Regions from separate parts of the Streptomyces sp. WP-1 genome, predicted to be linked through region 1. Evidence: riboswitches for the same ligand, from Rfam matches in the RefSeq annotation. Region 1 holds a riboswitch; the other holds the start of a gene.

Evidence for each region. A riboswitch is a leader RNA that binds a small molecule or an ion and turns the genes downstream of it on or off. The one in region 1 is predicted to bind thiamine pyrophosphate.
Region 2: linked by a shared signal. The riboswitch ahead of thiC (phosphomethylpyrimidine synthase ThiC) and the one ahead of QHG49_RS10490 (thiamine ABC transporter substrate binding subunit) in region 1 are both predicted to bind thiamine pyrophosphate.

The regions. Positions count from the first base shown of each region.
Region 1 is NZ_CP123923.1:2,500,558-2,506,253, reverse strand. It holds gene QHG49_RS10500 (VOC family protein) at 106-882, shown strand; gene rlmN (23S rRNA (adenine(2503)-C(2))-methyltransferase RlmN) at 1,158-2,264, shown strand; TPP riboswitch at 2,316-2,422, shown strand; gene QHG49_RS10490 (thiamine ABC transporter substrate binding subunit) at 2,493-3,563, shown strand; gene QHG49_RS10485 (iron ABC transporter permease) at 3,611-5,212, shown strand; gene QHG49_RS10480 (ABC transporter ATP-binding protein) at 5,212-5,696, shown strand, end outside.
Region 2 is NZ_CP123923.1:4,114,658-4,120,353, forward strand. It holds gene QHG49_RS17870 (YibE/F family protein) at 1-1,353, opposite strand, end outside; TPP riboswitch at 1,426-1,603, shown strand; gene thiC (phosphomethylpyrimidine synthase ThiC) at 1,596-3,380, shown strand; gene QHG49_RS17880 (hypothetical protein) at 3,462-4,163, opposite strand; gene QHG49_RS17885 (metallophosphoesterase) at 4,354-5,433, opposite strand.

The DNA.
Region 1 (5,696 bases):
GGCCCTGCGCGGTGCCCCGCCCCTGACGCGCGGGCGCTCGTGTTTGGCCACACGATGGTGGCAAAGAGCGCCCCGTGGCGTGGCCCCTGGTAGGGAGAGCGAGAGATGCCCGAAGTCACCACCCCGTACGCGACCGGCACCCCGTGCTGGGTCGACCTGATGGCGTCGGACCAGCAGGCCGCGCTGGACTTCTACCGCGACCTGCTCGGCTGGCAGGGGCAGCCGGGGCCGGCCGGGTTCGGCGGCTACACGGTCTGCGAGCTGCATGGCAAGGCCGTGGCGGGCCTCGGCCCCAAGCCCCAGGACATGCCGGAACCGCCGCCCACCGTCTGGACCAGCTACCTGGCGTCCACCGACGCCGAGGCCACCCAGGACGCGATCGTCTCGGCCGGGGGCACCCTGCTCGTCCCGGTGATGGACGTCGGCGATCTCGGCCGCATGCTGATCGCCGCCGACCCGCAGGGCGCCGTCTTCGGCGTCTGGCAGCCCGGCGAGTTCTCCGGCGCCCAGGTGGTCAACGAGGCCGGCGCGCTCGTCTGGAACGAGCTGCACACCAACGACGTACCGGGTGCCACCGGCTTCTACGGCGAGGCGTTCGGCATCGAGATCGAGCCCATGGAGGGCGCGGACTCCTACTGGGCGCTGCTGGTCGGCGGCCGCGCGGTCGGCGGCGTCACCCGGCTCGCCGACGACCCGCCCGGCACCCCGGCCCACTGGCTGACCTACTTCGCGGTCGACGACGTCGACTCCACCGTGGACGCCCTGGTCAGAAGCGGCGGCACGGTCCTGGCCCCGCCCTTCGACATGATGGCCGGCCGCATGACCGTGGTCACCGACCCCCAGGGCGCCCCCTTCGCCCTGATCAAACCGAAACCGATGTGACCCACCCACGCCGACCGGGCCCCCGAGCCGACCGGCCCCCGACCCGACCCGCCCCCGGCCGGGCCGCCCCCGGCCGGGCCGCCCCCGGCCGGGCCGCCCCCGGCCGGGCCGCCCCCGGCCGGGCCGCCCCCGGCCGGGCCGCCCCCGGCCGGGCCGGGCCGGTCGGCCCCCGGCACCCGGCCGGGGGGCGGCCCGACCGGCCCGGCCCGGCCGCGATACGCGCCACAACCAGCGGCCCCAGGTCACCCCATTGGATCTGCGACACTGGTACCACCATGCCCAAGCCCGGAGAACTCACCTTTGTCGCGCCGCGCGGAGCCAAGAAGCCGCCGCGGCATCTCGCCGATCTCTCGCCCGCCGAGCGCAAGGAAGCGGTGGCCGGGATCGGTGAGAAGCCGTTCCGTGCCAAGCAGCTGTCGCAGCACTACTTCGCGCGGTACGCGCACGACCCGGAGCAGTGGACCGACATCCCGGCCGGCTCCCGGGAGAAGCTGCGCGAGGCGCTGTTCCCGGAGCTGATGACGGTCGTCCGGCATCTGGCGACCGACGAGGGCACCACCCGCAAGACGCTGTGGCGGCTGTTCGACGGCACCCTCGTGGAGTCCGTGCTGATGCGGTACCCGGACCGGGTCACCATGTGCATCAGCTCGCAGGCGGGCTGCGGGATGAACTGCCCCTTCTGCGCGACCGGCCAGGCGGGCCTGGACCGCAATCTGTCCACCGCGGAGATCGTCCACCAGATCGTGGACGGCATGCGGGCACTGCGCGACGGCGAGGTGCCGGGCGGCCCGGCGCGGCTGTCCAACATCGTGTTCATGGGCATGGGCGAGCCGCTCGCCAACTACAAGCGGGTCGTCGGCGCCATCCGCGCGCTCACCGACCCCGCGCCGGACGGCCTCGGCCTTTCCCAGCGCGGTATCACCGTCTCCACCGTCGGGCTGGTGCCGGCCATCCACCGGTTCTCCGACGAGGGCTTCAAGTGCCGCCTGGCGATCTCCCTGCACGCCCCCGACGACGAGCTGCGCGACACCCTCGTCCCCGTGAACACGCGGTGGCAGGTGCGCGAGGTGCTGGACGCCGGGTTCGAGTACGCCGAGAAGAGCGGGCGCCGGCTGTCGATCGAGTACGCGCTCATCCGCGACATCAACGACCAGGCGTGGCGCGGCGACCGGCTCGGCCGGCTGCTGCGCGGCAGGCCCGTGCACGTCAACCTCATTCCGCTGAACCCGACTCCGGGCTCCAAGTGGACGGCCTCGCGGCCCGAGGACGAGAAGGCGTTCGTGGAGGCGATCGCCGCGCACGGTGTGCCGGTGACGATCCGGGACACCCGTGGGCAGGAGATCGACGGAGCCTGCGGTCAGCTCGCCGCCACCGAGCGGTAGTCTGGGCCCGTTCCATCACATCTTCATCATTGAAATAGTCGAAACATCTTCATATTCCGACAGGGGAGCGCCACAGCGCTGAGAGTGCGGCACCAGGCCGCAGACCCTCTGAACCTCGCCCAGGTCATTCTGGGTAGGAAGTTCGGTCACTACTCAAGCTGTTGCGCCCTGTCCGGTTCCTCCGGACAGGGCCGCGTTCTTCCTGGCCGACCCCAGGAGGACAACCAAGTGCACAACAAGACCTTCGTGGTCGCGGCGGTCGGGCTCGGCCTGGTCGCGCTGTCCGCGTGCGGCGGGGCGCAGGGACAGGACGAGGCGGACGCCAAGACCGTCACCCTCGTCAGCCACGACTCGTGGGCCGTCTCCAAGAGCGTGCTCGCGGACTTCGAGAAGCGCTCCGGGTACAAGGTCCGCGTCCTCAAGGACGGCGACGCCGGACAGGCCGTCAACAAGGCCATCCTGACCAAGGACAACCCTCAGGGCGACGTCCTCTTCGGCGTCGACAACACCCTGCTCTCCCGCGCCCTCGACAACGGGCTGTTCCAGCCGTACACCGCCAAGGGCCTGGACAAGGTCGGCGCCCCGTACCAGCTCGACGGCAAGCACCGTGTCACGCCCGTCGACTACGGCGACATCTGCGTCAACTACGACAAGGCGTACTTCAGCGAGCACCACCTCGCCCCGCCGCAGTCGTACGCCGACCTCGCCAAGCCCGCGTACAAGAACCTCCTCGTCACCGAGAACGCGGCCACCGCCTCGCCCGGCCTCGGCTTCCTGCTCGGCAGCGCCGCGCGGTTCGGGGACCAGGGCTGGCAGGACTACTGGAAGAAGCTCAAGGCCAACGGCGTCAAGGTCGTCGACGGCTGGGAGCAGGCCTACTACCAGGAGTTCTCCGGCTCCTCGGAGGGCAAGAAGGCCGGCGGCGACCGCCCGCTCGTCGTGTCGTACGCCTCCTCCCCGCCCGCCGAGGTGATCTACGCCAAGAAGCGCCCCGCCACCGCCCCGACCGGCGTGGCCACCGGCACCTGCTTCCGCCAGATCGAGTTCGCCGGGCTGCTGAGCAACGCGAAGAACCCCAAGGGCGCCAAGGCGTTCCTCGACTTCCTGGTCTCCAAGGAGTTCCAGGAGGACATGCCGCTGAACATGTATGTCTACCCGGTCGTCGCGGGTGCCCGGGTGCCCGCCGACTTCACGAAGTACGGTCCGGCCGCCCGGCACCCCGAGACGATGGCCCCCGGGAAGATCGCCGCCAACCGTGATCAGTGGGTCAAGACGTGGACGTCACTCGTACTGAAGTGACCGCCCGCGCGCGGACACGGCGCGGGAGCGCGGCGCGGCTGGGGCTGATGGCCCTGCCCGTCGCGTTCTTCGCCGTGTTCTTCGCCTGGCCCGTCGCCGCCATCGTGGCCCGCGGACTGGAGACCGGCGGCGCCTGGCAGTTCGGGCGGATCGCGGACGTCGTCACCCAGCCGGACATCCGGCACGTGCTCTGGTTCACCACCTGGCAGGCGCTCGCCTCCACCGCGCTCACCCTGCTGCTCGCGCTGCCCGCCGCGTTCGTCTTCGCCCGCCTCGACTTCCCCGGCAAACAGGTGCTGCGGGCCGTCGTCACCGTCCCGTTCGTGCTGCCCACCGTCGTCGCCGGCAGCGCCTTCCTCGCGCTCGTCGGCCACGGCGGACTGCTCGACCAGCTGTGGGGCGTACGCCTGGACACCACCGTGTGGGCGATCCTGCTCGCGCACGTCTTCTTCAACTACGCGGTCGTCGTACGGACCGTGGGCGGACTGTGGGCCCAGCTCGACCCGCGCCAGGAGGAGGCCGCGCGGATGCTCGGCGCCTCGCCGTTCGCCGCGTGGCGGAAGGTGACCCTGCCCGCCCTCGCGCCCGCCGTGGCCGCCGCCGCGCTGATGGTGTTCCTGTTCACCTTCACCTCCTTCGGCGTCGTCCAGATCCTCGGTGGCCCCACCTTCTCCACCCTCGAAGTGGAGATCTACCGGCAGACCTCCGAGGTCTTCGACCTGACCACGGCCGCCGTCCTCACCCTCGTCCAGTTCGCCGCCGTCGGCGCGATCCTCGGCGTCCACGCCTGGACGGTACGGCGCCGGGAGAGCGCCCTGCGCCTGGTCGACCCCCGGCTCACCGCGCGCCGGCCGTGCGGCACCGGGCAGCGGGCGCTGCTCGCCGGCGTCCTCGCCACCGTGGCGCTGCTCCTGGTGCTGCCGCTCGCCGTCCTCGTCCGCCGCTCCCTCGACGCCCCCGGCTTCGGCTACTACCGGGCGCTGACCCGCACCGACGGCGGTACGTTCCTGGTGGCGCCGGTGCACGCGGTGTGGACCTCGCTCCAGTACGCCGTCGCCGCCACCGCCATCGCCGTGCTGATCGGCGCCCTCGCCGCCGCCGCGCTGGCCCGCCGGGACGCGGGCCGCCTGGTGCGGGGCTTCGACGCGCTGCTGATGCTGCCGCTCGGGGTGTCCGCCGTGACCGTCGGCTTCGGCTTCCTGATCGCCCTCGACAAGCCGCCGCTGGACCTGCGCCAGTCCTGGATCCTGGTGCCGCTCGCCCAGGCCCTGGTCGGCGCCCCCTTCGTGGTCCGCACCATGCTGCCGGTGCTGCGCGCGGTCGACACCCGGCTGCGGGAGGCGGCGGCCGTGCTCGGGGCCTCGCCCTGGCGGGTGTGGCGGGAGATCGATCTCCCGCTGGTACGGCGGGCGTTGCTGGTCGCGGCGGGGTTCGCGTTCGCCGTCTCGCTCGGCGAGTTCGGCGCGACCGTGTTCATCGCCCGGCCCGACAACCCGACCCTGCCGGTCGCCGTGGCCCGGCTGCTCAGCCGCCCCGGGGACCTCAACTACGGCCAGGCGATGGCCCTTTCGACCATTCTGATGGTGGTGTGCGCCGCCGCCCTGCTCCTCCTGGAGCGGCTGCGGACGGACCGGACAGGGGAGTTCTGATGCTGAGCCTTCAGGGCGCGACCGTGCGCTTCGGCGGGCGGGCCGTGCTGGACGCGGTGGACCTGGAGGTCGCCGAGCACGAGGTGGTGTGCGTGCTCGGGCCCAGCGGCAGCGGCAAGTCCACCCTGCTGCGGGCGGTCGCCGGGCTCCAGGCCCTCGACGCCGGGCGGGTGTCGCTCGCCGGACGGGACCAGGGCGGGGTGCCCGCGCATCGGCGCGGGGTCGGCCTGATGTTCCAGGACCACCAGCTCTTCCCGCAGCGCGACGTCGGCGCCAACGTGGCGTTCGGGCTGCGGATGCACGGCGTGGCGAAGGGCGAACGGGACGCCCGGGTGGGCGAGTTGCTGGAACTGGTCGGGCTGCCGGGCGCGGCCCGCCGGTCGGTGGCCGCGCTGTCCGGCGGCGAGCAGCAGCGCGTCGCCCTCGCCCGCGCGCTCGCCCCCCGGCCCCGGCTGCTGATGCTGGACGAACCCCTCGGTCAGCT
Region 2 (5,696 bases), 1.6 Mb from region 1:
CAGGGTGCGCACGATCTCCTCGGCCACCAGTTCGCTGTTGGCCACCGTCCCCACGCTGCTCTGCGCGATGGAGAACAGCAGCAGCAGCGGCAGCGCGGCACCGGCGTAGGCGAGCACGAGGGTGTTGACGACGGACGCGATGTGGTCGCGGCCGATGCGGATGGCCGCCCGGTACAGACCGCGCGGGCCCATCGTGGGGTTGGCCTCGTGCAGCTCCCACACGGCGGAGGTCTGGGTGACCGTCACATCGTCCAGGACACCGAGCGATCCGATGATGACGCCGGCCAGCAGCAGACCGCTCATGTCGATCTTCGGGTACAGCCCGTGGATCAGACCGGTGCTGTCGTCCGTGTTGCCGGTCAGGGCGGCCCAGCCGATGAACACGGAGCCGAGCAGACCGATCAGGGTCAGCGAGATCAGCGTGCCGAGCACCGCCACCGACGTACGGGCCGACAGGCCGTGGCACATGTACAGGGCGATCAGCATGATGGCGCTCGACCCGATCACCGCCACCAGCAGGGGATTGGAGCCCTGGAGGATCGCGGGCAGGATGAACTGGTTCAGCACCAGGAAGCTCACCGCCAGCGCCACGAGGGCCATGACCCCGCGCAGCCGGCCCACCACCACGACGGCGAGCGCGAAGATGCCCGCGAGCAGTGCCATGGGGAACTTGCGGTTCACATCGGCGACCGAGTACTGGAGGTCCTTCGGAGCGGTGGGCTCGTAGGCGGCGACCACCTGCTCGCCCTGGTGCAGCTGCCGGGGCTGGTCGGGCTGCACGATCTCGGTGAACGTACGGCCCTTGTCCTTGCCGGTGTCGACCCGGACGGTCGCCCTCTTGCAGGTGCCGCCGGACGACTGACCCGCCGAGGCACCGCCGGCGGCAACACCGCCGGGTGCCCCGCCGCCGGCGTTCACCGAGGCGCAGCTCACCTCGACCAACCGGGTCACGGTGGCCTGCTGGGTCTGCCGGTCGAAGCCGACCCCGCTGTGCTTGTGCGAGGGGGCGCCGCCGGGCCAGAGCACCACCAGACCGGCCACGACCGCCGCGGTGAACGGGACGAGGATCGCCGCGATCACCTTGCGCAGATGCCGGGAGACGGGCGCGGCGGGGCCATGGCTGTGACCGTGCCCGTGGCCGGAGCCGTGTCCGTGGTCCGTGCCGTGGCCGTGTCCGCGCCCGTGGTCGTGGGCCCGGGCGGAAACCGGGGGCTGGGCCGGTGCCGGAGCCTGGGCGTGGCCATGGCCGTGGCGGTGCCCCTGGCCCTGGTTCTGGCCCTGGCTCGGGGGCTCCGAGCCGTCGTGCCGACGCGGGCCGGGCGGCTGGTACGGGTGCTGGTCCATCCGGGTCATCGCCAGATCATCGCAAGAAGCGGGGAGGGCCCACTGTTCATCGCGTCACGGATGACGCTAGCGTGGAGACACCTTTGCACACGCGGGAGCTCGGAGCACCGGGCTGAGAGGGCGCTGACCTCCGTAGAAGCGATGTTTCACGTGGAACATGCGATGTTCCCCGGGAGACCTCGGACGACGGAAGCCGCTGCGTCGACCGCCGAACCTGTTACCGGGTAATGCCGGCGTAGGGAGTAGGTCTCATGACCAACAAGGACGTACGCACGCCTGCCTCCGTCCAGGACGAGATGTCCTCGGAGGCCGGGAAGTCCATCGGCTGGCACAAGGCGTATGTCGAGGGCTCGCGCCCCGACCTGCGCGTGCCGGTCCGTCAGGTGCACCTCACCAACGGGCAGTCGGTCACGCTGTACGACACGTCGGGCCCGTACACCGATCAACTCGTCGACACCGACGTCCGCCGGGGGCTGTCGCCGCTGCGGGAGAACTGGATCATCGCCCGCGGCGACACCGAGGAGTACGCGGGCCGTCCCGTCCGTCCCGAGGACGACGGCATCAAGCACACCTCGCCGCGCGGCGGGCTGCGCAACCTGGACGCGGTCTTCCCGGGTCGTCCGCGTCAGCCGCGCCGGGGCCGGGGCGGGCAGGCGGTGACACAGCTCGCGTACGCGCGCCGGGGCGAGATCACGCCCGAGATGGAGTTCGTGGCCCTCCGGGAGAACGTCTCGCCCGAGGTGGTCCGCGAGGAGATCGCGGCGGGCCGGGCGGTGCTGCCGGTCAACGTCAACCACCCGGAGATCGAGCCGATGATCATCGGCAAGCGGTTCCTGGTGAAGGTGAACGCCAACATCGGCAACTCCGCGGTGACGTCCTCCATCGAGGAGGAGGTCGAGAAGATGACCTGGGCGACCCGCTGGGGTGCCGACACGGTCATGGACCTCTCCACCGGCCGCAACATCCACACCACCCGCGAGTGGGTGCTGCGCAACTCCCCCGTCCCGATCGGCACGGTGCCGCTCTACCAGGCGCTGGAGAAGGTCGACGGCAGGGCGGAGGAGCTGACCTGGGAGATCTACAAGGACACCGTCATCGAACAGGCCGAGCAGGGCGTGGACTACATGACGGTCCACGCGGGCGTGCGGCTGCCGTTCGTACCGCTCACGGCCAATCGCAAGACCGGCATCGTCTCGCGGGGCGGCTCCATCATGGCCGCGTGGTGCCTGGCGCACCACAAGGACTCGTTCCTGTACGAGAACTTCGAGGAGCTGTGCGAGATTCTCGCCGCCTACGACGTCACGTACTCGCTGGGCGACGGGCTGCGGCCCGGGTCCATCGCGGACGCCAATGACGAGGCCCAGTTCGCGGAGCTGCGCACGCTCGGGGAACTCGGCCGGATCGCCCGCCGGTTGAACGTACAGACGATGATCGAGGGCCCCGGGCACGTCCCGATGCACAAGATCAAGGAGAACATCGATCTCCAGCAGGAGATCTGCGACGAGGCCCCGTTCTACACGCTCGGCCCGCTGACCACGGACATCGCACCGGCGTACGACCACATCACCTCCGGCATCGGCGCCGCGATGATCGCCTGGTGGGGCACGGCGATGCTCTGCTACGTCACGCCGAAGGAACACCTGGGCCTGCCCAACCGGGACGACGTCAAGACCGGCGTCATCACTTACAAGATCGCCGCCCACGCGGCCGACCTCGCCAAGGGGCACCCGGGCGCGCAGGACTGGGACGACGCCCTCTCGGACGCGCGCTTCGAGTTCCGCTGGGAGGACCAGTTCAACCTGGCCCTCGACCCGGTCACGGCCCGCGAGTTCCACGACGAGACCCTTCCGGCCGAGCCCGCCAAGACGGCCCACTTCTGCTCCATGTGCGGCCCGAAGTTCTGCAGCATGAAGATCTCGCAGGACATCCGGCGCGAGCACGGCGGCAACCGGACCGAGATCGAGGAGGGCATGGCCCAGAAGTCGAAGGAGTTCGCCGAGGCGGGGAACCGGGTGTACCTGCCGATCGCGGACTGACGGGGACGTGAGCGCCGCTCCGGCCGGGCCACCGGCCGCGGAGCGGCGCTTCGTCGGGCCGAAGGACCCCGCCCGGTGGGGTCAGTCCGGCTGGTGTTCCGGGTCGGCGTGTTCCGAGCCGGTGTGGTCGGGGTGGTCGGCGAGGGCTTCCTGGAGGAAGGGGAGGATGCCGCGTTCCCTAAGGGCGGTCTCCCAGGCGGTTCTGGCTCTGGCGACCTCCTCGGTGGCGGCGTCGCGGGCCCGGGATTCGGGGGAGGAGCCGTTGCGCAGGGCGGTCAGGAGCAGTCCGACGGCGGCGACGAGGAGCGCGGCCACGGTCAGGGCCCCGAACACCCAGCCGGCGGTGAGCATGGTGCCGGCGAAGGACTGTCCGGGGTCCAGGGTTCTCAGGATGTAGCCGATGAGCAGGAATATCACCGCCGCGGTCGCGGACAGCAGCGGTGCCAGGACGGCGACGACCGCGACCGCGCCCGCGCCGTGTGCGGCGGCGAGATCCGTCGCGGCCGGATCCGGCTCGGCGGGGGCGGCATCGGCCGCGCCCAGGGCCTGTTCCGGGTGGCGCAGTTCGTCGCGAACGCGCACATAGCGCTGGTACTCGACGGCCGCGGCCGCCGTGATGAGCGCGGACGCGGCGATGGCCATGGTGCGCAGTTGCGCGGGGTTGAGCCGCTGTCCCACGGCGGCCAGTTCCGGTCGGTGCGGTGCGGAGCGCAGAACCTCGTCGAGGAGCCGCTCGAACTCCCGGTGGTCCTCGCTCCGCAGGTGCTGCGGAAGGCTGTTCATGTGTGCATCCCCCGATGCTCCGTAGGGCTTGGGGCTCGCGCAGCGGCGAGCCGTCGGGCAGAAACGGAGGGGAGCCTGCTACGGATAAGCCGATGGTAGAGCCGTGACGGCGCGTGGTGACAGGGGATTGCCGGAAATTGCGTCCCGGCCTGTGTGTACTCCGGTGCGCCGGGGGCCGCCCGGGGAACGGTCAGCGCTCCAGCGGGAGTTGCCTCACCAGCAGCTTTCCGGCCATGGTCACTCCGCCGTCCATGGCGATGGCGAGCCCGTCGGCGTAGACATGCGGCCCCTCGACCACCGGATCGTCGGTCTCCTCGCCGTCCTCGGAGCCCACTTCGCCCAGCAGGTAGGGGATGGGGCTGTGGCCGTGCACGATCCGGTTGCCGCCGTAGGTGTCCAGCAGGGAGCGCACGGCGTCGGCGCCGCCCTCGTCGCGGAAGGAGAAGCGCTTGGTGAGCTTGCGGAACAGGTCCCAGCACTCGTCCGCGTCATTGCGGGTGAGCCGCTCGCGGACGGTGTCGTTGACGGCCTCGATGGAATCGCCGTAGTCGAGGTAGGCGGTGGTGTCGGAGTGCACCAGCAGATAGCCGTCGACCTCCTCCAGCGCGTCGAGGCGGGCCATCCACTGGAGATGGTGGTCCTGGAGGCGGTCCATGTCGGTCTTCTGGCCGCCGTTGAGCAGCCAGGCCGCCTGGAACGTGGCGGTGCCCGCACCGGAGTTGACGGGTGTGTCGCCGAACCGCTTGGCGCCGAGCAGCAGCAGCTCGTGGTTGCCCATGAGGGCCTTGCAGTAGCCGCCGGCCGCGGCCGCCTCGGCGGACAGCCGCATCACCAGGTCGATGACGCCGATGCCGTCCGGGCCGCGGTCGGTGAAGTCGCCGAGGAACCACAGCCGGGTGGTGCCGGCGCACCACTGGCCCGCGCCGTCGATCAGCCCCTGCTCTCGCAGGGCGGCCATCAGCTCGCCGAGATAGCCGTGCACATCGCCGACGACGAAGAGCGGGCCGGGTCCCGCCGCGGGCCCCGGGGCCGGGGCGGCGGGCGCCGGGTCGACGGGGACCTGGAGCGTGTCGCCGCGGTTGATCACCGGCAGATCGCGCTGGGTGGGTGTGTACGCCTCGGGGTACGACTCCTCGGCGGGCGGCGCGCCCTCGTCCTGCTGCGTGTGGGTGACGTACGGACCGGACTCGTGGACGTACGCGGGCACCCGGAAGTCGCGCAGCGTCGCCGTCCGCTCCACCTCGGGTCCCTGACCGGCCCCCTGAGTCATCAGACCCCTCCACCATCGCGCCGCATCTGCACCGCTTCGGACTGCCTGGTCGCAGCGGTCCGCGGTGTCGTGGGCCCATCATAGGAATGCGCGTCGTGCCATGTGATGACCCAGGGGTGGTGAATCGGAACAAGACTCCGCTTCGCCGCGGCTTTCGCCCCGTTTGGGCAGGTGTTCGGCGGTGATCGGAGGACCGCCGGCCCGGTGCGGTCCGCGCGGCGGCGCGGTCGAACGGCGTCCGGGCCGCCGCCGAACACCGTCCC